Gemmobacter sp. 24YEA27: one gene and its partner. The protein of the gene in region 2 interacts with the protein of the main gene of each other region in a pairwise test. Links are inferred from orthologs where the notes say so. Each region holds a gene or a part of one and is shown on either strand. Other genes may lie near its edges.

Evidence for each region.
Region 1: the proteins of dnaQ (region 2) and dnaE interact in binary tests that used the Escherichia coli proteins (3 or more experiments, as listed by UniProt). The link is inferred for Gemmobacter sp. 24YEA27 from one-to-one orthologs.

The regions. Positions count from the first base shown.
Region 1 is NZ_JASJPW010000001.1:3,385,866-3,396,744, forward strand. Bases 4,654-8,702 are described here. They hold dnaE (DNA polymerase III subunit alpha), read right to left. Parts: upstream 8,343-8,702; coding sequence 4,854-8,342; downstream 4,654-4,853. Other genes in these bases: QNO18_RS16780 (hypothetical protein), read left to right, coding at 4,654-4,850. In the rest of the region: hisG (ATP phosphoribosyltransferase), read right to left, coding at 4-711; QNO18_RS16765 (ATP phosphoribosyltransferase regulatory subunit), read right to left, coding at 708-1,814; hisS (histidine--tRNA ligase), read right to left, coding at 1,814-3,298; QNO18_RS16775 (SlyX family protein), read left to right, coding at 3,403-3,603; more of QNO18_RS16780, read left to right, coding at 3,834-4,653; xdhB (xanthine dehydrogenase molybdopterin binding subunit), read left to right, coding at 10,000-10,879. UniProt on the Escherichia coli protein: DNA polymerase III is a complex, multichain enzyme responsible for most of the replicative synthesis in bacteria. This DNA polymerase also exhibits 3' to 5' exonuclease activity. The alpha chain is the DNA polymerase catalytic subunit.
Region 2 is NZ_JASJPW010000001.1:718,351-728,179, forward strand. Bases 2,260-5,258 are described here. They hold dnaQ (DNA polymerase III subunit epsilon), read right to left. Parts: upstream 4,109-5,258; coding sequence 3,410-4,108; downstream 2,260-3,409. Other genes in these bases: QNO18_RS03605 (flagellar hook-basal body complex protein), read right to left, coding at 2,260-2,403; QNO18_RS03610 (flagellar motor protein MotB), read right to left, coding at 2,488-3,297; coaE (dephospho-CoA kinase), read right to left, coding at 4,101-4,703; QNO18_RS03625 (shikimate dehydrogenase), read right to left, coding at 4,700-5,258. Also shown: flagellar hook-associated protein FlgK, read right to left, coding at 1-1,071; more of QNO18_RS03605, read right to left, coding at 1,078-2,259; more of QNO18_RS03625, read right to left, coding at 5,259-5,539; QNO18_RS03630 (Maf family protein), read right to left, coding at 5,536-6,132; transcription termination factor Rho, read left to right, coding at 6,743-8,011; tRNA uridine-5-carboxymethylaminomethyl(34) synthesis GTPase MnmE, read left to right, coding at 8,033-9,313; tRNA uridine-5-carboxymethylaminomethyl(34) synthesis enzyme MnmG, read left to right, coding at 9,325-9,829. UniProt on the Escherichia coli protein: DNA polymerase III is a complex, multichain enzyme responsible for most of the replicative synthesis in bacteria. The epsilon subunit contain the editing function and is a proofreading 3'-5' exonuclease.

The DNA of each region.
Region 1 (10,879 bases), 2.7 Mb from region 2 along the record:
AGATCAGATCCCCGGCATCGGAAGGCCCAGCCTCGCCGCAAGCGCCGCGAGGGTCGCGGTCTGATCAGGCGCCCAATCCGCGTTGCGGGCCAGGAACAGGGTTGCCTGGCTTTGATGGATCAGCCCTTCCGGGAGGATTTTCAGGTGGTTGGCGCGCAGCGTCTCGCCCGACGAGGTGATATCGGCAATCGCCTCGGCAGTGAGGTTTTTCACCGTACCCTCCGTCGCGCCCTGGCTGTCCACCAGCGCATAATCGGCGACGCCATTGGCGGTCAGGAAGTCGCGCACGAGGCGGTGATATTTCGTCGCGATCCTGAGGCGAAACCCGTGTTGCGCCCGGAAGGCGCTTGCGGCAGCATCCAGATCATCCAGCGTATCGACATCGACCCAGGCCTGGGGCACCGCGATCACCAGATCGGCATGGCCAAAGCCAAGCGGCTGCCAGTCGGTCACCTGGGCGCGCCACGCCGCCAGCTTGTCGCGCACCAGATCCGATCCGGTCACGCCCAGATGAATGCGGCCCGCCGCCAGCTCGCGCGGGATCTCGCCGGCGGAAAGCATCACCAGCTCGACCCCGTCGATCCCGTCGATCCGGCCGGAATATTCCCGCTCATTTCCGGTTTTCCCCATCGCGAGCCCGCGCGCGCCGAACCAGTCGAAGGTCTTTTCCATCAGCCGGCCCTTGGACGGCACCCCGATCTTCAGCATCAGATTGCCCCTTTCAACCGCGCCACCAGTTCGGGGCGGATGATGCCCCCGACGGCGGGGATCGAGCCGCCCTGGCCCAGATGCGCCGTCAGCGCGTCATAGCGCCCCCCCGACGCCACCGCCGGCAGGGCCGGATCGGCGGCCGCCAGGGTGAAGACAAAGCCGTCATAATATTCCAGCGTGGTACGGCCATGACTTGCCTCGAAAGGCAGGGTTTCGACATTGACGCCGCGCGCCTTCAGCGCTTCGAGCCGCGCGGCAAATCGTTCAATCGCCGGGGTGATCGCGGGCAGCATGGGCGCAATCCCGCGCAGATGGGCGAGCGCCGCCAGCGAGGGCGCCTGGAGCGTCAGCAGATCATAAAGCAGCGCGGCCTCGGTCGCAGCGATGGGTGGCGTCGCCGCATCTTCGATCAGCGCGGCGGCACGTCCGGCGATATCTTCGGCAGAGCGCAGGCCGACAAGCGGGCCCGCAGCCTCGATCAGCGCCTCTGGCGCATCGGATTTCAGACGATCGAGCAGCGCGGCCCGGGCCGGAGACGGTGCCGCACGCCCCGCAAAACGGTCGAGCAGCGCGCGAAACCGCTTAGGGCGCCAGATATGGCGCAAGAGGGCCGCCTTGCGCCGGTCTGACGTCGAAAGCCCGCGCACGGCAGCCATCAGGATGCCGATATCGCCGGTGGCCGGGCGCAGGGCCAGCGGCGCCATCAGGTCGGAAAACAGCGCGAAGACCTCGGCATCGGCCTCGGGCGCGGCGCGGTCAAACACCTCGAACCCGACCTGGAGATATTCGCGGGCGCGGGCATCGGGGTCTTCCTGGCGGCGAAAGACCTCGCCCATATAGGCATAGCGCGCAGGCTCGGCCCCGTCGCGCATATGGGCCTCGACCACCGGCACGGTGAAATCGGGGCGCAGCATCATCTCGCCAAGGGTCGGATCGGCGGTCACATAGGCGCGGGCGCGGATATCCTCGCCGTAAAGATCCAGAAGCGGGCCGGCAGGCTGCAGGATCTCGGTCTCGACCGCCACGGCACCGGCGGCGAGAAGCTGGCCGTAAAGCTCGTCGGCGACTGCGCGGATGGCGGCCCTGTCACTGGCGGAAAGCATCATTGCCCCAGCATCTTGCGCACAGTCGCGACGAGATCGCCGCGCGGGGCTTCGACCTGCGCAGGGCGGTCTTTCCATTCCTCAAGCGTGGCATTCTCGGCGATTTTCGCGCCGAGGATCAGGTCTTTCAGCACCACTACGCCACGCGCCGCCTCGTCCGAGCCCTGGATCACCGCCACCGGGCTTTGGCGTTTATCCGCATATTTCAGCTGGTTTCCGAAATTCTTCGGATTGCCGAGATAGACCTCGGCACGGATGCCTGCATTGCGCAGGTCCGCGACCATCGACATGTAATCGGCCATGCGGTCACGGTCCATCACGGTCACGACGACCGGGCCAGTGGTATCCGCCGCCACGCGGCCTTTCGCATGCAGCGCCGCTAGGAGCCGGTCGACGCCAATTGACACGCCGGTCGCAGGCACCGCCTGGCCGGTGAAGCGTTTCACCAGATCATCATAACGCCCGCCGCCGGCGACCGAGCCGAACTGGCGCTTGCGGCCCTTTTCGTCGAGGATTTCGAAGGTCAGCTCGGCCTCGAACACCGGGCCGGTGTAATAGCCCAGGCCGCGCACCACGCCCGGGTCGAGCACGATCCGGTCAGGCCCATAGCCCTGGGCATCGAGCAGCGCCGCGATGGTTTCCAGCTCATTGACGCCCTCGGCGCCAAGCGCTGAGGCACCGACCAACTCGCGCAGACGCGCAACCGTCTCCGCGCCACTGTCGCGTTTGGCGGAAACGAAGCCCATCACCACCTCGGCCTGCTCAGACGACAGCCCCGCGCCTTTGGTGAAATCACCGCTCTCGTCCTTACGGCCTTCTCCCAATAGTGCGCGCACCCCCGCATCGCCCAGCCGGTCGATCTTGTCGATGGCGCGGAGCACAATGCCGCGCTCGGCCTCGAACCGGGTGGCGTCGGACGGGTCGAGAACCCCCGCGACCTCCATCACGCCGTTCAGCACTTTGCGGTTATTGACCTTGACCACATAATCGCCGCGCGGGATGCCGACCACTTCCAGCGCATCCGAGAGCATGGCGCAGATCTCGGCATCGGCGGCGACCGAGCCGGTGCCGACCGTATCGGCGTCGCATTGGTAGAACTGGCGGAACCGGCCCGGGCCCGGCTTTTCATTCCGCCAGACCGGCCCCATCGCATAGCGGCGATAGGGCGAGGGCAGATCATTGCGATATTGCGCCGCAACCCGCGCGAGAGGCGCGGTCAGGTCGTAGCGCAAGGCCATCCAGGCCTCATCCTCATCCTGCCAGGCGAAGACCCCCTCATTCGGGCGGTCAACATCGGGCAGGAATTTGCCAAGCGCCTCGACGGTTTCCACCGCCGATGTCTCCAGCGCCTCGAACCCGTAGCGATGATAGACCCCGGCAATGGCGTCGAGCATCGCCTTGCGTTCGGTGACCTCGGCCCCGAAATAATCACGAAATCCCTTGGGGGTCTCGGCCCGGGGGCGGCGGATCTTGCCTTCGGACATGGGTCTTGCCTTCGGATAGAGGAGCCTTTGCGGGCGATTGCGGCCCGGCGACAGTTGCTGCATCCTCTAGCGGATGGGGCAAGAGGCGACAAGCGGGGGATAGTATGGCCACGACAGAGGCGGTGGAGGAGCGGATCGCGCATCTGATCCGGGCGGTGGATGACCTGTCGGATGTGGTGGCGCGCCAGGATCGCGAGATCACCCAGCTGAATCGCCGGGTGCATATGCTGATGGAGCGCGAGGCCGAACGCGAGCAGATGGCGGGCGAGGCCCCGGCTGCGAACCAGCCGCCGCCGCATTGGTGATGGCGGGGGAAAGCTGCGCTGACCCGGTGCAGAAGCATTGCGGGCAAAAGCGTTGCGGGCTGGAAGGTCTGCCGGGCCATTGTCAATTGGGGGGCACAGGCGCGCAGACATCGGCTGGCCCGAAACTCTGGTCTGAACTCTGGCCTGAAACTCTGGCCTGAAACTCTGGCCTGAATTCTAACACATTTGGGCGAAAAGCTCTCCCCGAGATCTGATCCGGTGATTGTACCATGCTGAGCCCATTTTTCCTTTGCCTCGTCTTCCTTATCAGCGCCCTGCCCGCCCCCGGCATGGCCGATCTGCCGCGCCCGCTGGATAATCGGCACATGATGCGGATGGTGCTGGATGAGATGCATAAGCAGGCGCCGGATCTGGCGGAGCGCTATGCCGAAAACCTGAACCGACGCATAATTCCTGGAAAAATTCCCAATATCGGGTTGCAGGACCTGACGGTCAGCCTGCGCGAGGAAACGGACGGAGCCAGGCGCGAACAGTTGGTACAGGCCTTCGCGTCAGAGTTGCTGAAGCAATATGAGGAGAACTCCGCCCGCAGCAGGGCCCGTCCTGCGCCCACGCCACCACAGCCCGGGCTGATCGTGCCCCGGATCATGCTGAAGGGTGACCTTGATGCCTGGGACGCAAAGCCCTGGAAGAGGAAGAATGGCGTCAGCACAGCCCTCACGGAACAGTTTCAGGTGCACTGGGGGATGTGGCAGCGCATTTCGGACAAGGGATACAATTATCATTTTACGCCTGAATGTCTGAAAAGGCGCGTCGGACATTCGGCCTGCAATCGCAGGGAAACCGTCAATGCAGGGCTGGCCAATCTTACGGCGATGACAGCCGGCCTGCCTGCACAGATCCTGGAAGGGGGGCGTATCTACATGGTTATGGGCGACGACGCCTGGAGCCTCATGCTGCAAAACGCGTTCCGGGAGTCGAACGCAGCCCCTGGTTCGCGGATCGTCGCCGCAATGCCTCGCACAGATCTGATCTTATGGGTCACGGACCCTGACGGGAATGATCTTGCCGATCTGCGGCAACTCACGGGGTGGGCCATGAGCTACGCAAAGGACGCCGATGCAGTCCAGGCCAGATACAAGGCCGATCTCTGGGCGCGGCATGCCGCGTCACCCGACAGATTTCCCCCCCGACTGATCATCATCCAGAATCTCTCAGCCGATCTCATGACCCGCATCGGGCCACAGCTCTGGGACAATGCGGGCTGGGCGGTGCTGGCAGAATAGGTCTCAGACCTCTTCGACCATCACCACGCCCTGCATCGCCTTGATCGCGCCCCGTATCTGCGGGCTGACCGGGTAAGGGTCGGGCAGCAAGAGGTCGATCTCGCGCCCTTCTTCATCCGGCACACAAAGCGTGATGCGGCCGCGCATTCTGCCTTCGGATTTCCCAAGCAACAGCGCGATGGAATTCACCGCCTCGGGCCGGTCGATATGGATGCGGATGTCAGCCGCCTCGGCTTTCGCCGCCACGCGCTCGATGGGTTCCACGCCATTGGCCAAAAGCTTCACGCCCTCGCCTTCCGGGTCAACCTTGACCGTCAGCACCACATTGCAACCGGGTTCCAGAAACTCGCGGCAGGCCTCCAGCACATCCGAGAAACAGGTGACCTCGTAAAGCCCGGTCGGATCCGAGAGGGAGACAAAGGCAAATCGGTTGCCCTTGGCCGATTTGCGTTCCTGGCGCGCCGAAACCGATCCCGCAATCTTGGCAATACAGGTGCCTTTCGCCAACGCCCTTTTGGTGATCTCGGCCAGGGTCTCGACCTTCTGACGTTTCAGCGCGGGCATGTAATCATCCAGCGGATGGCCGGAAAGATAGAAGCCCACCGCCTGATGTTCATGGCCCAGCCGTTCCACCGGCAGCCAGTCATCGCGGAAGGGGATGCGCGGCTCCGGGATATCCGAGCCCGAAGACCCAAACAGCGAGACCTGGGCGGATGCCGCCGCCTCATGCACCGCCGCCGACCAGGCGACCAGACCATCGAGCGCCTCGAAGATCCGGGCGCGGTTGGGGTCAAGCTGATCAAAGGCGCCGGCACGGGCCAGCATCTCCATCGGGCGCTTGCCGATCTTTTTCAGATCCACCCGGCGGGCAAAATCGAAGATCGTGGCGAAAGGCCTGTCGCCACGCGCGGCGACGATAGACCGCATCGCCTCGACACCGACATTCTTCAGCGCGCCAAGCCCGTAGACCAGTTGCTGATCCTTGACGGAAAAAACCGCGAGCGAGCGGTTGACGCAAGGCGGCACGACCCTGACCTCCATCCGGTCCAGCTCGCGTTTGTAGACTGCGAGCTTGTCGGTCAGATGGATATCGCAATTCATCACGCCGGACATGAATTCGACCGGGTGGTTCGCCTTCATCCAGCCGGTCTGGTAGCTCACGACCGCATAGGCGGCCGCGTGGGATTTGTTGAACCCGTAATTCGCGAATTTCTCCAGCAGGTCAAAGACCTCGCCGGATTTTTTGGTGTCGATCTGGTGGGTAGCGGTGCAGCCCTCGATGAATTTGGGCCGCTCTTTCGCCATTTCCTCGGCGATCTTTTTCCCCATCGCGCGGCGCAACAGGTCGGCGCCGCCAAGCGAATAGCCCGCCATGACCTGGGCGATCTGCATCACCTGTTCCTGGTAGACGATGATTCCTTGTGTCTCTTTCAGGATATGGTCGATGGTCGGGTGGATCGATTCCAGCGCGCGGGTGCCGTTCTTCACCTCGCAATAGGTCGGGATGTTTTCCATCGGGCCGGGTCGATACAGAGCCACCAGTGCAACGATATCCTCGATACAGGTCGGCTTCATGCGCCGGAGCGCATCCATCATGCCTGAGCTTTCCACCTGGAAGACCGCAACCGTGCGCGCGGCGGAATAGAGGTCATAGGTCGGTTTGTCATCAAGCGGGATATGCCCGATGTCGTTTTCCGCACCCTTTGGCGGCTCGTAAAGCTGCGTGCCATCCGGGCCGATATGCAAAGGCCGCCCGGCCTCAAGCACCTGGCGGATCGCATCCTTGATCACCGTCAGGGTCTTCAGCCCGAGGAAGTCGAACTTCACCAGCCCCGCCGCCTCGACCCATTTCATATTGAACTGGGTGGCGGGGGTATCGGAGCGCGGATCCTGATAAAGCGGCACCAGCTCATCCAGCGGCCGGTCGCCGATCACCACACCGGCAGCGTGGGTGCCGGCAGAGCGGTAAAGCCCCTCGACCTGTTCGGCATATTTCAAAAGCCGCGCGACAACCTCTTCTTTCGCCGCCTCGCGCAGACGCGGCTCATCCGCCAGCGCCTTGGTGATCGAGACCGGCTTGACCCCTTCGACCGGGATCATCTTCGCCAGCCGGTCCACCTGGCCGTAGGACATCTGCAGCACACGCCCGACATCGCGCACCGCCATTTTCGACAGCAACGCGCCAAAGGTGATGATCTGCGCCACTTTGTCATGGCCGTATTTGTCCTGCACATAGCGGATCACCTCCTCGCGGCGATCCATGCAGAAGTCGATGTCGAAGTCGGGCATCGAGACCCGTTCTGGGTTCAAAAACCGCTCGAACAGCAGCGCATAGCGCAGCGGATCAAGGTCGGTGATCAGCAGAACATAGGCGACGAGGCTGCCCGCCCCCGAACCCCGCCCCGGCCCGACCGGAATATCATGGTCCTTGGCCCATTTGATGAAATCGGACACGATCAGGAAATAGCCGGGAAAGCCCATACGCTCGATGATCGAGAGTTCGAATTTCAGCCGTTCTTCATATTCCTCGCGCGGCGCGGCGAGCGGAATCACGGCGAGGCGTTTCTCCAGGCCGTCCCAGGCCTGGCGCCGCAGTTCCTCGACCTCATCTTCTGCGAAAACCGGCAGGATAGGTTTGCGCTTATAGGCCATGAAGGCACAGCGGCGCGCGATCTCGACGGTGTTTTCCAGCGCCTCCGGCAGATCGGCAAACAGCGCGCACATCTCGGATTCGGATTTCAGATAATGCTGCGGCGTCAGCCGGCGGCGCGGCTCCAGCTGGTCGACATAGGCGCCTTCCGCGATGCAGATCAGCGCGTCATGCGCCTCATACATGTCGGTTTTCGGGAAATAGACGTCATTTGTCGCAACCAGCGGCAGGTTCAGCTCATAGGCCAGCTCGATATGGCCGCGCTCGGACAGGGCTTCGGCCTGCGGCAGCCGCCCGCCCTCGCCCGGATGGCGCTGCAATTCGATATAAAGCCGGTCGGGGTAGATCGCCGCCAGCTTTTCCACCAGCGCCCGCGCCTTCGGCATTTGCCCGCCCTGCAACAGCCGCCCCAAAGGCCCGTCCGGCCCGCCGCTCAGACAGATCAGCCCGGCGCTGTGGGCCGCCAGCTGATCCACCGTCACCTGCACCAGCTGCCCCGCCTTGCCCAGATAGAGGCAGGAATTCAGCTTCATCAGATTCTCATAGCCCGCCTCGGTCTGCGCCAGCAGCACAAGCGAGGCCGGCAGGCGCGGCTTTTCGCCCGGCGCCGCCGGATCATATTCCAGCGCCACCTGACAGCCGACGATGGGCTGGACCCCGGCATCCTTGCAATGGCTGGAAAACTCCAGTGCGCAGAACATATTGTTGGAATCGGTGACCGCGATGGCCGGCATCCCGGCGCCCGCCGCCAGTTTCACAAGCTTCTTGACCGGGATCGCGCCTTCCAGCAGCGAATGTTCGGTATGGGTGCGAAGATGGATGAATTTGGGGGCGCGTGACATGGCGCCAGTCTAACCCCGCCCCGCCGCGCAAGGAAGGGTCGAAAGACAGGCGCGGCGGCCTGCGCAGAAAACCGGCAGCCGCTTTCGCGTCTCGCGATAAACTCTTTCTATCATCCGATTAATAATTTTTCTTGCCAGCCCATCCGCAGCCCGGCTTGATGAGGTGATAAGCAAAGGGGCGCACCGCCTGGCCCTACGCCGCATCGGGCCGGCAGGCACAGACCCCGCCACAGGGAGTATCGCGGCGGATTGAAGAATGACCGGTATCAGTTTCTGGCTGAACGGAGTTGAAACCCAAATCCCGGAGGCCGAAAGCCCCACAAGGACGCTGCTCGACTGGCTGCGCGACACAGGCGGGCTGAAAGGCACGAAAGAGGGCTGCAACGAAGGCGATTGCGGCGCCTGTACCGTCATCCTGCGCGACGAGACCGGCGCCCGCGCGGTCAATGCCTGCATCCTTTTCCTGCCACAACTCAAAGGCAAAGCCATCCGCACCGTCGAAGGCATCACCGGCCCCAAGGGCGAGATGCATCCCGTCCAGCAGGCCATGATCACCCATCACGGCAGCCAATGCGGCTTTTGCACGCCGGGCTTCATCGCTTCGATGGCCGCGGCCCATCTGAACGGCGACCGGAGCCACGATGACAACCTCGCCGGCAATCTCTGCCGCTGCACCGGCTATGCGCCGATCCTCCGCGCCGCCCGGGCTGCCGAGACCGCCCCCATCCCCGACTGGCTTGAAAAAGATGCCGATTTCATCTGTCCGGAAATATCCTCGGGGGTGAGGCCAAAGGCCGAGGGGGCAGACAGCCCCCCTGACCCCGACCACCACAGACGCCCTCGCAGCCCTTTATGCCGCGACGCCCGAGGCCACGCTGATCGCCGGCGCCACCGATATCGGCCTCTGGGTCACAAAACAGCTCCGCTCCCTCTCACCGGTCATATTCCTCAACCAGATCAAAGACCTGCAAAGCATCACCGAAACCCCCGAAGGCCTGCGCATCGGCGCCATGGTCACCATCACCCGCCTGCGCGACGCGGTGAAAGCCAGCCATCCCGGCCTCGCAGAGCTCCTGCGCCGCTTCGCCTCGGCCCAGATCCGCAACACCGCCACAATCGGCGGCAATATCGCCAATGGCTCGCCCATCGGCGACGGGCCGCCCGCGCTGATCGCCGCCGGCGCCAGGCTGCATCTGCGCCAGGGCGACACAAGCCGCAGCCTCGCGCTTGAGGATTTCTTTCTCGATTACCGCAAACAAGACCGGCGCCCCGGCGAATTTGTCGAGGCGATCACCCTGCCCGCCGCCCCGGATCTGAGCTGCTACAAGGTCTCGAAACGCTTCGACCAGGACATTTCGGCGGTTTGCGGCTGTTTCAACATCACGGTGACCGGGGACCGCATCACCGCCGCCCGCATCGCCTTTGGCGGCATGGCCGCCATCCCGAAACGCGCCCACGCGGCCGAGGCGGCGCTGATCGGCGCGGACTGGAGCGAGGCGACGATCCGCCATGCGATGCGCGCCATGGCGCAGGATTACCAGCCGCTTTCCGATATGCGCGCCTCAGCGGGCTACCGGCTTACTGTCGCGCAAAACCTCTTGCTGCGTTGCTATCTTGAGCGTTGCGGCATCGAGACCTCGGTGCTGAAGGTGGCGCCATGAGCATCGGGAAACCCCTCCCCCACGATTCCGCGCCTTTGCATGTGGCAGGAACCGCGCGCTATCTCGACGACATCCCCCTGCCCCAGGGCGCGCTGCATCTGGCTTTTGGCCTGGCCGGCATAGCGCGCGGGCGGGTTGACAGCATCGACCTCGCGCCCGTGCTGGCCGCGCCCGGTGTCGTCCGGGTGATTACGGCGGATGATCTGATCGCCGCTTTCGGCGCCGTGCCGGATTGTTCCCCTTCGACCCATGACGAGCCGCTGCTGAGCCCGGATGCCATCCATTTCCACGGCCAGCCGCTGTTTATCGTGCTGGCGGAAAGCCATCTCGCGGCACGGCGGGCGGCGCGGCTGGCCCGGATCGATTACCACGAGGAAAGCCCGATCCTGACCCTTGAAGAGGCGCTGGAAGCAGACAGCCGCTTTGAACAGGGGCCGGTGATCTGGGCGCGGGGCGATGCGGCGGCGGCAATGGCGGCGGCACCGCGGCGGATCGCGGGCCGCTTCCCGGTCGGCGGCCAGGAGCATTTCTACCTTGAGGGTCAGATCGCGGCGGCACTGCCGCAGGAAGACGGGATGCATATCCTGTCCTCGACCCAGCATCCGAGCGAGATCCAGCACAAGGTCGCCCATGCGCTGCATCTGCCGATGGCCGCGGTCCGGGTCGAGACAAGGCGGATGGGGGGCGGTTTCGGTGGCAAAGAAAGCCAGGGCAATGCGCTGGCGATTGCCTGCGCGGTGGCGGCGCGCCTGACCGGTCAGGCCTGCAAGATGCGCTATGACCGCGACGACGATATGGTCATCACCGGCAAGCGCCACGATCTCGAGATCCGCTACGAGGCGGGGTTCGATGATGATGGCCGGGTGCTCGGGATAG
Region 2 (9,829 bases):
CAAAGGATCTGTGGCGAAATTCAATGCGATACGTGACGCCAGACCCACCTCATCAGCGGGATCAAAGGCCAGACCGCCATCGGTGAACAATCCGGGGGCACCAGCAGGTAAAGTGGGATCGAGACCTGCTGCGCTGAACCTTTCAATCATGTCACGCGCCAATGCATCGAGCACAGACTGGCCTTCAACAGCCAGCTCGTCGCGAACCGCGAAGAGCGCCCCGAGCTCTCCACCAAGGATCATGCTGCTGCTTCCTGTGGTTGCCATCGGTTTGCCGTTGATGGTCAGCCCATAGAGGCCTCCGCTGGCCTGGGTCATTTCAGGCACGATTGTATGGACTTCGGTGAAACCGAAGCTCACAGGGTTTCCGTCCAGCAGAAGGGCGCCCCCGGCAGAGATCAGCGCAATCTGATTGCCGTCTCGTGGCATTTCCTTCAGCGGAATGATGCTGGCAATGCTGTCGATCACCTGCTGACGCTGATCCATCAACGCCGAGGCATCCCGACCGGAGCCGCTGTGAGAGGCGATCATCCGGTTCAGCTCCTGAACCTGGCGCAGGCCGCTGTTCAGACTTTCCACAGCCGAAGCGATGCCTTTCTCGGCCTTGAGACGTTCAGCCTGGATGGCGTCACTCGCCTGATTCAATCCGGTGGCAAGGGATCTTGCTGCCGAAACCGCCGCAGCAAGCCTTGCCTCGGATTCGGGATGGCTCGCGGCCTCAAGTAAAGTGGTGTCCAGCGTGCTGACGCGGGAAACCAGGGATCCCGGAGATTCAGTTGTGCCGAGAATGGTCTCAAGCCGGTTGAGAAAGCCTGCCTTGGTCGCGCTGTCACCCGCAGCGGCCTGAGCGCCCCTGCGGTCATTGATCAGATAGAGATCTGCATGTCTGGTGATGCCGACCACGCGCACGCCCTGACCCGATCCTCCGAGGTTAAGAGCCGAAAGCGAAACGGAACGGCGCGCGTAGCCCAAAGTCGTTGCATTTGCGACATTGTTGGACACCGCCTCAGCCTGCCGCGAGGTGGCGGTCAGTCCGGTCAGCGCGGAATTGAGGGCCGAGGTGATGCTCATTTTGCGTTACCGTTTGATATTGGTGGTTTCCTGCAACATTTCGTCGACGGTCTGGATGACCTTGGCGTTCGATGAATAGGCCCGCTGCGTCTGAATCAGCGAAGTCAGTTCTGCCGCAACATCTGTGGTCGATCCCTCACGGGCATAGCCTTCAATCGAGCCGGTCGGGCCGTCACCGGCATCCCAGAGGAAGAAAGAGCCCGATTGCGGCGAGACCTGATAGGTCTGGTTATGCAGCGAGATCAGGCCATTGGGATTCGGCACATCGACCAGCGGGATCTGGTAGAGCACGCGGTTGAACCCGGTATCATAGGTTGCGATGATATAGCCGTTCGGATTGATCTCGACCGTGGTGAGATTGCCGACGGGCGATCCGTCCTTGGTGATCTGCACCGGCGCAAAATCATCGGAAAGCTGGGTCAGACCGTTCGGATCACCGACGCGGCCGATGGCGACGCTCATCGGGCCGCCGGCCACGGTCAGCGGCAGAGTTCCGGTGGCACCGTCATAAGCCGGCCAGGCCGGAACCGCCGGAACCGCAACAACTGTCGCGAGCGTGCCGCCAGCCGCGCGGGAATCGTCAAAGGTCAGAACATATTCCCCGATGATCGCATTATTGCTGGCAGAATCGCGGATCACCATGGTCCAGGTGTTGGATGGCGGGCTGCCTGCCGCCGGAACGGTCGGCGTGAAGTTGAAATCCAGAGATTCCGACGTGCCGAGATTGCCGAAATATTCGATCGCGAAGGGCAGCGGATCGCCGGTGGCGCCGGCTTCGGTACCCGTGGCCGGCAGGTTGACCCCCGCCGTGATCTGGGTGGTCGGATCGCCGGCGGTCTGGTTCGCATTGATCACAACCGGTACCAGGCCGGTGATCGTATCCCGCGGGAAGACCGGAATGCTGCCATCCGACGTGGCAGGCCAGCCCATCAGCACCAGACCGGACTGGGTTTTCAGCACACCATTCGCATCGGTTCGGAAAGAGCCGGTCGTTGTCATCAAAAGCGCGCGGTCTACTGAATTGACCCCCAGAGATACTTCGGTGATCACTGGCAGCATCCCGCGCCCGGAAACCGCAATGTCCAGCGGATGCGAAGTGCCGACAAGGCCGCCGCGTTCTTCGATCAGTCGCATGGTCGAGGCGCGAACGCCGCCTGCCGAATAGGTGCCAGAGCCGCGATTGTTCGTGATCACCATGCTGGAGAATTCAGCATGGGCGCGTTTATAGCCGAAAGTGCCCGAATTCGCGATATTGTCTGAGATGGTCGCGAGCCGCGTCGCGTTGGCACTGAGCCCGGCTACGCCGGCATTGAGCGCGGAGGAAATCGTCATCAGTCGCACCTTTATCCTGAATGAGCTTGCGACAGGTTTGGCCCGGAGGACTGAATTTTCCGCTAACAGATAAAATTATCGGGATTACCGGTCACGCCGCAGCAGCACGATCTCGATCCGGTTGTTGCGCCGCGATGCCGGATCGGCCACGGCGGGCTTGCGGTCAGCAAAGCCCCCGATGCGGCTGAACCGGGTCGCCTGAATGCCGGCCCTCTGGAGCAGACTGCGCATGGCACGGGCACGATCGGCCGTCAGTTCCCAGCCCGGATTTTCAACCAGCGTGACCGGATAGCTTTGCACATAGGCGTTCACCGCAAGACCATTCACGGTCAGATTGAGCACCTCGGCCAGCATCCGCGCCAGATGCATGGTAACCTCTTGCGGCTCGGCGGTATGGCCCTTGAACAGGCTGGCGTCATCAAGATCGAAGAGCTCGATCACAAGGCCTTCATCGGTGACCCGGGTGACAACATGGCGCATCAGTTGTTCCATGGTGCGGCTTTCGCCGCCACGATCGAACAGGGCTTCTTGGACGGTTTTCACCATCTCGGCCTGGGCTTTTTCCTCGGCCTCGCCGGCGCCAGTCTGGCTGGCGAGGCCGCCGCGGCCCATGGCGGTCCGGTCCTCCTCGGAGAAAATGGATTCACCGCCCAGTGTGCCATCACCGCCACCTGAAACCTTGCTGAGCGGGATCGACGGATTGAAGTAATCCGACAGTCCCTTGCGTTGTTTTTCTGTCGTCGCATTCAGCAGCCACATCAGCAGGAAGAAGGCCATCATTGCGGTCACGAAATCCGCATAGGCCACTTTCCAGGCGCCGCCATGATGGCCGCCGCCCGAAACCACTTTCTTCCGTTTGATGATGACTGGCGGCGCATTACTTTGCCCGGCCATTCCCGTCACCCTTTTCACTCACCCGGGGCCAGGATCACAGGTCGGAATGAAGAACGGCTTAAAGTTATGATTTTTAGGGAATAGTCCAGAAAAAGCCCTGATCTTCGACGGCTCAGCTCCGCTTCAGCCAGATAGCGGCATCGCCCAGTTTCGCAACAAATGCCTCATGCGCGGCTGTTTCCGCAGCGGTGATCCGCGCGGGCAATGCGGTCGGGCGGGGACGGGGGCGCCAGTCTCCGTCCAACTGCCCAGCACTTGCGGGGCTGTTGCTTTGTATTGGCGCCAGCACGAGGTCGGGCTGACGACCCCCGACCAGTTCGAGATAGACCTCGGCGAGGATTTCGCTGTCGAGCAGCGCGCCGTGTTTTTCACGCCGGGAATTGTCGACGCCAAAACGCCGGCAAAGCGCATCCAGCGAGGCAGGCGAGCCGGGAAAGCGCTGCCGCGCGATGGCCAGCGTGTCGATGGCGCGCGCCCAGGGAATATCGGCCAGCCCCATACGCTTCAGTTCGAAATTCAGAAACTTCATATCAAAGGCTGCGTTATGGATCACCAGTTTCGCATCACCGACGAAATCCACAAATGCCTGGCCGATTTTCGCGAAAACCGGCTTGTCGCTGAGGAATTCGCTGCTGAGCCCGTGCACTTCGAAGGCGCCCTGCGGCATGTCGCGTTCGGGGTTGATATATTGGTGATAAACCTTGCCGGTGGGCAGGTGGTTGAACAGCTCGACCGCGCCGATCTCGACGATGCGGTCGCCCTGTTCCGGGTCAAAGCCGGTGGTCTCGGTATCAAGGACGATTTCACGCATTCTGGCCCGCCATTCCTGCGCGCAGATGCGCGATCAGCGCCTGTACATACACCCGGGTGCTGTCGATTGACAGGGTTTCGACGATATGGGTGGCGCGGGCGCGCTTGTCCTGGTCGGGCATCTGGCGCGAAAGGACCAGGTCAAGCTGCGCCGCCGTCATACCGGGCCGCGCAAGGACGCGGGCGCGTTGCAAAGCGGCAGGTGCCGTGACCAGCAGCGACGCGTCACATTCCCGGTCGATGCCTTTCTCAAACAGAAGCGGCACATCGAGCAGCAGGATATCGGACCCGGTATGGGCCAGAAATGCGGCCCGATCTTCCGCAACAAGCGGATGGATCAGCTGTTCCAGCTGTTTCAGGCGCGAGGGATCGGCGGCCAGCAGCGTCTTTAATGTTTCCCGTGAAACACCCTGATCGGAAACCGCTTCGGGAAAAGACCCCGCCAGAGCTGCGGCACCCTTTGCGCCGGGGGCATAAAGCCGGTGCACCGCCGCATCCGCATCCCAGACCGGGATACCTGCGTCCCAGAACATTGCGGCCGTGGTCGATTTCCCCATGCCGATGGAGCCGGTCAGGCCAAGGCAGAAAGCTCTCATGCGTTCAGAACCGCGAGGCGGGTCTCCTCATCCACCACCGGGCGTTTGCCGAACCAGCGCTCGAACCCGGGCACGGCCTGGTGCAGCAACATTCCGAGCCCGTCGACCACCGTGCAGCCACGCGCTTCAGCCTCGGTCAGCAGGCCGGTTTTCAACGGCGCATAGACAATGTCAGTCACAAGGCAGCGCTGGCTGATCCGGTCGAGATCAATGACAAGGTCTGGCTTGCCGGTCATGCCGAGCGAGGTCGTGTTCACCAATGTGGCACAACCTTCGATCATCGCGCCGACATGGGTCCAGTCCCAGACCACCACTTTCGCTCCGAAGTCCGAACGCATGGCCTCGGCCCTGGGGCGGGTGCGGTTGACGATGCGGATCTCGGGTGCACCGACCTCGATCAGCGCCGCGACAACGGCACGGGCCGCACCACCAGCGCCCAGCACCGCAGCCGGACCGGCGGTCGGATCCCAGAAAGGCGCGTTCTGCCTCAGGTTGGAAATAAAGCCGGACCCATCGGTATTATCCGCATGGATCTTACCATCTTTCCGGAAAATCAATGTGTTAGCAGCACCTATCAGCGCCGCACGATCGGTAATGATATCCGCGATCTTCAGGATCGCCTCTTTATGGGGAATGGTGACATTGGCCCCGACAAACCCCATCTGCGGCAGGGTGCGCAAGACATGCGCCAGATCCTGAGGCGCCACATCCATAGGGATATAATGCCCCGCGAGACCATAGCGCTTCAGCCAATAGCCATGCAGCGCCGGGCTGCGGCTATGCGCGATCGGATGCCCGATCACACCGGCCAGCGGAATACGCGGATGGTCAGTCATGCGGGAATATCCCCTCTCAGCGAAAGCCAGTTCAGAAGGGGAAGTAAGGGCAGCCCCAGAATCGTGAAGTGATCCCCCTGGCACGAGGAGAACAGCCGAATGCCCTCCTCTTCAAGCCGGTATCCACCGACGGAATGACGGATTTTATCCCAGTTGCGCGAGATATAGCCGTCAAGCCACAGATCCCCGAAATCCCGCATCGTAAGCCGCGCCTCGCTCACGTGACGCCAGAGCGGCTGGCCGCCCTGGCAAACCACCACCGCCGAGATCAGACGGTGGGTTTTGCCGCGCAGATCTACCAGCTGGGCGCGCGCCGCCTCCGGGCTTTCAGGCTTGGCAAAGATCCGGCCATTCAGCTCGAGCAGTTGGTCCGAGCCGATCACCAGCGCCTCTGGCCGCTTGCCCGAGATTTTCAGCGCCTTGGTTTCCGCCAGTGCGTCGGCGACATCGCGCGGCTTTGCACTCTCAGCCTCCAAAGCGCGGCGAATGCTGTCTTCATCCACCCGCGCCGCAAGGCTCTCAAACGCCAGGCCCGCCGCCCGCAACATGGCGATTCTCGTCTCCGAGGCAGAGGCCAGCACCAAAGCCGGCATTTTCTTGCCTGCGACGTCTTCGGAAAAATCAGAGGGCACTTGTGGATAATCCTGTTTTGTTCGGGGGAAGACTCGGCCGGTTATCCCATGCCTCAGGGCCAGGGTCGGGATATCCTCAAAAAGCGCCCGCACGCGACCCCGGTTATCCCACTGCGCATGCTGTTTTCCACCATCGATCCGCGCGGGGGTTTTGCGCGGGCTGTGACATTTCTCCTCCACAGGCCGATGCCTGGAAACGCTGTTCTAAGAACATGATATAAATAGATAAATCAAAACACCATGCATTTTTTCCCAATCTTTCCCACTTCTGTCCACAGGTGGAAAACTCAAGGGAAAATGCCCCGGAACTGCCGCTATCCTGTTATCCTCAGGGCCTACTACAACATCATCCTTCATATCTTTCTCTTAAATATATTATGAACTCTGCACGGGTTTGTGCCTCCCAGCTCGCATTTCGCCTTCTGAGCGGCCTTTCTGCTCAGAAAGATTGACTTACAGCCCCAGTCCCCCTATCTGCAGGCAATGCGGGGCCGTCCGGTCCTGACGCTTCCCTTTTTCAGCCTCTGATCCAGCATCGCGCCGCACGCGCGTCTGGCATAATGGTATTGCGATGACAGAACGCCTCAACCTCTCCGATCTCAAGGCCAAGACCCCGGCCGATCTTCTCGCCATGGCGGAGGAGTGGGAGATCGAGAATGCGCCCTCGATGCGCAAGGGCGAGATGATGTTCCAGATCCTCAAGGAACATGCCGAGGAAGGCTGGGAAATCGGTGGCGATGGCGTCCTTGAGGTTCTGCAGGATGGTTTCGGCTTTCTGCGCAGCCCTTCGGCCAACTATCTGCCTGGCCCCGATGACATCTATGTCGGCCCCGAGATGATCCGTCAGTTTTCGCTGCGCACCGGCGATTCCATCGAAGGCGTGATCAAGGCCCCGTCCGAGAATGAGCGCTATTTCAGCCTTGTGAAGGCGACGCTGATCAATTTCGACGATCCGGAGCGCGCGAAACACAAGGTCCATTTCGACAACCTGACGCCGCTTTACCCGGAAGAGCGGCTGAAGATGGAAATCGAGGATCCGACGATCAAGGACCGCTCGGCCCGGATCATCGATCTGGTGGCGCCGATCGGTAAAGGCCAGCGGGCGCTGATCGTGGCCCCGCCGCGCACGGGTAAGACGGTTCTTCTGCAAAACATCGCGCGCTCGGTCGCGGCGAACCACCCGGAATGCTATCTGATCGTGCTGCTGATCGATGAGCGGCCCGAGGAAGTTACCGATATGCAGCGTTCGGTGAAGGGTGAGGTTGTGTCCTCGACCTTTGACGAGCCGGCGACGCGCCACGTGGCTGTGGCCGAGATGGTGATCGAAAAGGCCAAGCGCCTGGTTGAACATAAACGAGATGTTGTGATCCTTCTTGATTCGATCACAAGACTTGGTCGTGCCTTTAACACAGTCGTGCCGAGCTCGGGCAAGGTTCTGACCGGTGGTGTGGACGCCAACGCGCTGCAACGCCCCAAGCGTTTCTTCGGTGCAGCACGGAATATCGAAGAGGGCGGCTCGCTGACGATCATTGCGACCGCGCTGATTGATACCGGCTCACGGATGGATGAAGTTATCTTCGAAGAATTCAAAGGCACCGGTAACTCTGAGATCGTTCTGGATCGGAAAGTGGCCGACAAGCGCGTCTTCCCGGCGATGGACATCCTCAAATCCGGCACACGGAAAGAGGATCTCCTGGTCGATAAATCCGATCTGCAGAAGACCTATGTGCTGCGCCGCATCCTGAACCCGATGGGCACCACCGACGCTATCGAATTCCTGATCGGCAAGCTGAAACAGACCAAGTCGAATTCCGAGTTCTTCGACTCGATGAATACCTGATCGGGGGCCAGCGGGGTTGCGATGGCTGACACGATCTATGCCAGCGCGACAGCTCGTGGGCGGGCGGGCGTCGCGGTAATCAGGGTCTCTGGCCCGAATTCTTTCGCCATATGCAAAGTACTGACAGGCGCGGCTCCAAAGCCGCGCCTTGCCAGTTTGCGCAATATCGCGTGGCAGGGTCAACATCTCGACCAGGCTCTGGTGTTGGGCTTTGTGGAAAATGCCAGCTTTACCGGCGAAGAAGTGATCGAGCTGCAAACCCATGGCGGGTTGGCGGTGGTCAATGCCGTGCTGCGGGCTATTGGCGAAACCGGCCTTGCGCGTATGGCAGAGGCGGGCGAATTTACCCGGCGGGCGCTCGACAATGGCATGCTCGACCTGACACAGGTCGAGGGGCTGGCCGACCTGATTGACGCTGAAACCGAGGCGCAGCGTAAGCAGGCGCTGCGGGTATTGTCTGGTAGTATCGGAAAAACAGTTGATCACTGGCGAAGCCGCCTGATCCGGGCCGCGGCTCTGATCGAGGCAACGATTGATTTTGCTGATGAAGACGTGCCAGTCGATGTGACCCCGGAAGTGCGCGAGATTCTGACAGCGCTATCGGGTGAGATTGCCCGCGAAGCGGCGGCCGTTTCAGCCGCAGAACGCATTCGCGAAGGTTTCGAGGTCGCGATTATTGGCCCACCGAATGCCGGAAAATCCACACTTCTCAATCGCCTGGCAGGTCGGGAGGCGGCGATTACGTCGGAAATAGCGGGCACCACGCGGGATGTGATCGAGGTCAGGATGGACCTATCCGGCCTCGCGGTTACCTTGCTCGACACCGCCGGGCTCAGGGAAAGCGACGATCTCGTGGAGCGCGAAGGTATCAGACGGGCGATCCAGCGCGCTGAGGCCGCCGATTTGCGGTTGTTCCTCGGGGAGGGTGATCTTGGGATTGCGCTTCGGGATGGTGATATCCAGCTGAGCGGGAAGGCCGACCTTGGTGGTCCTGGCCCTGGCCTCGCGGTCTCGGGTCTCACTGGCGAAGGAATTGACGCTTTGCTGCAGCAAGTTACAGCGCGGCTCTCGGAAAAAGTCGCTGGTGCTGGTATAATGGTGCGTGAACGGCATCGGCATGCGCTGGAGCAGGGAATCACCGCGATCGGGGCTGTGTTGCAGATGATGGATAACGGTGTTCAGTCCGAGATTGTGGCGGAAGAGTTGCGTCAGGTATTGCGATCACTGGACAGTCTGGTTGGGCGTGTTGATGTCGAAGAATTGCTGGGCGAGATCTTCGCCAGCTTCTGTATCGGAAAGTGAGGGTGTTTCACGTGAAACATTTTGATGTTCTGGTGGTCGGCGGCGGCCATGCCGGGGCCGAGGCCGCAGCGGCTGCTGCGCGTATCGGGGTGCGAACGGCATTGGTGACAATGCGCGCAGAGACAATAGGCGTCATGTCCTGCAACCCGGCGATTGGCGGTCTTGGAAAGGGCCATCTCGTTCGGGAAATTGATGCGATGGACGGCATTATGGGCCGGGCCGGAGATATGGCTGGTATTCAGTACCGGCTTTTGAATCGCAGAAAGGGCCCCGCAGTACAGGGGCCAAGGACCCAGGCTGATCGTAAACTCTATCGCCGTGCGGTGCAGAGTTTGCTGGCCGAGGAAGCCTGTCTTTCTGTCATTGAGGGCGAGGCGGCCGGGTTGATCACTCTGGCAGGGCGCGTTACCGGATTGCGGCTGGCTGATGGGTCAGAGATTTCTGCAGCGGCCATCGTGCTCACAACCGGCACATTCCTGAACGGCCTGATCCATGTAGGTGACCAAAGCCGCCCTG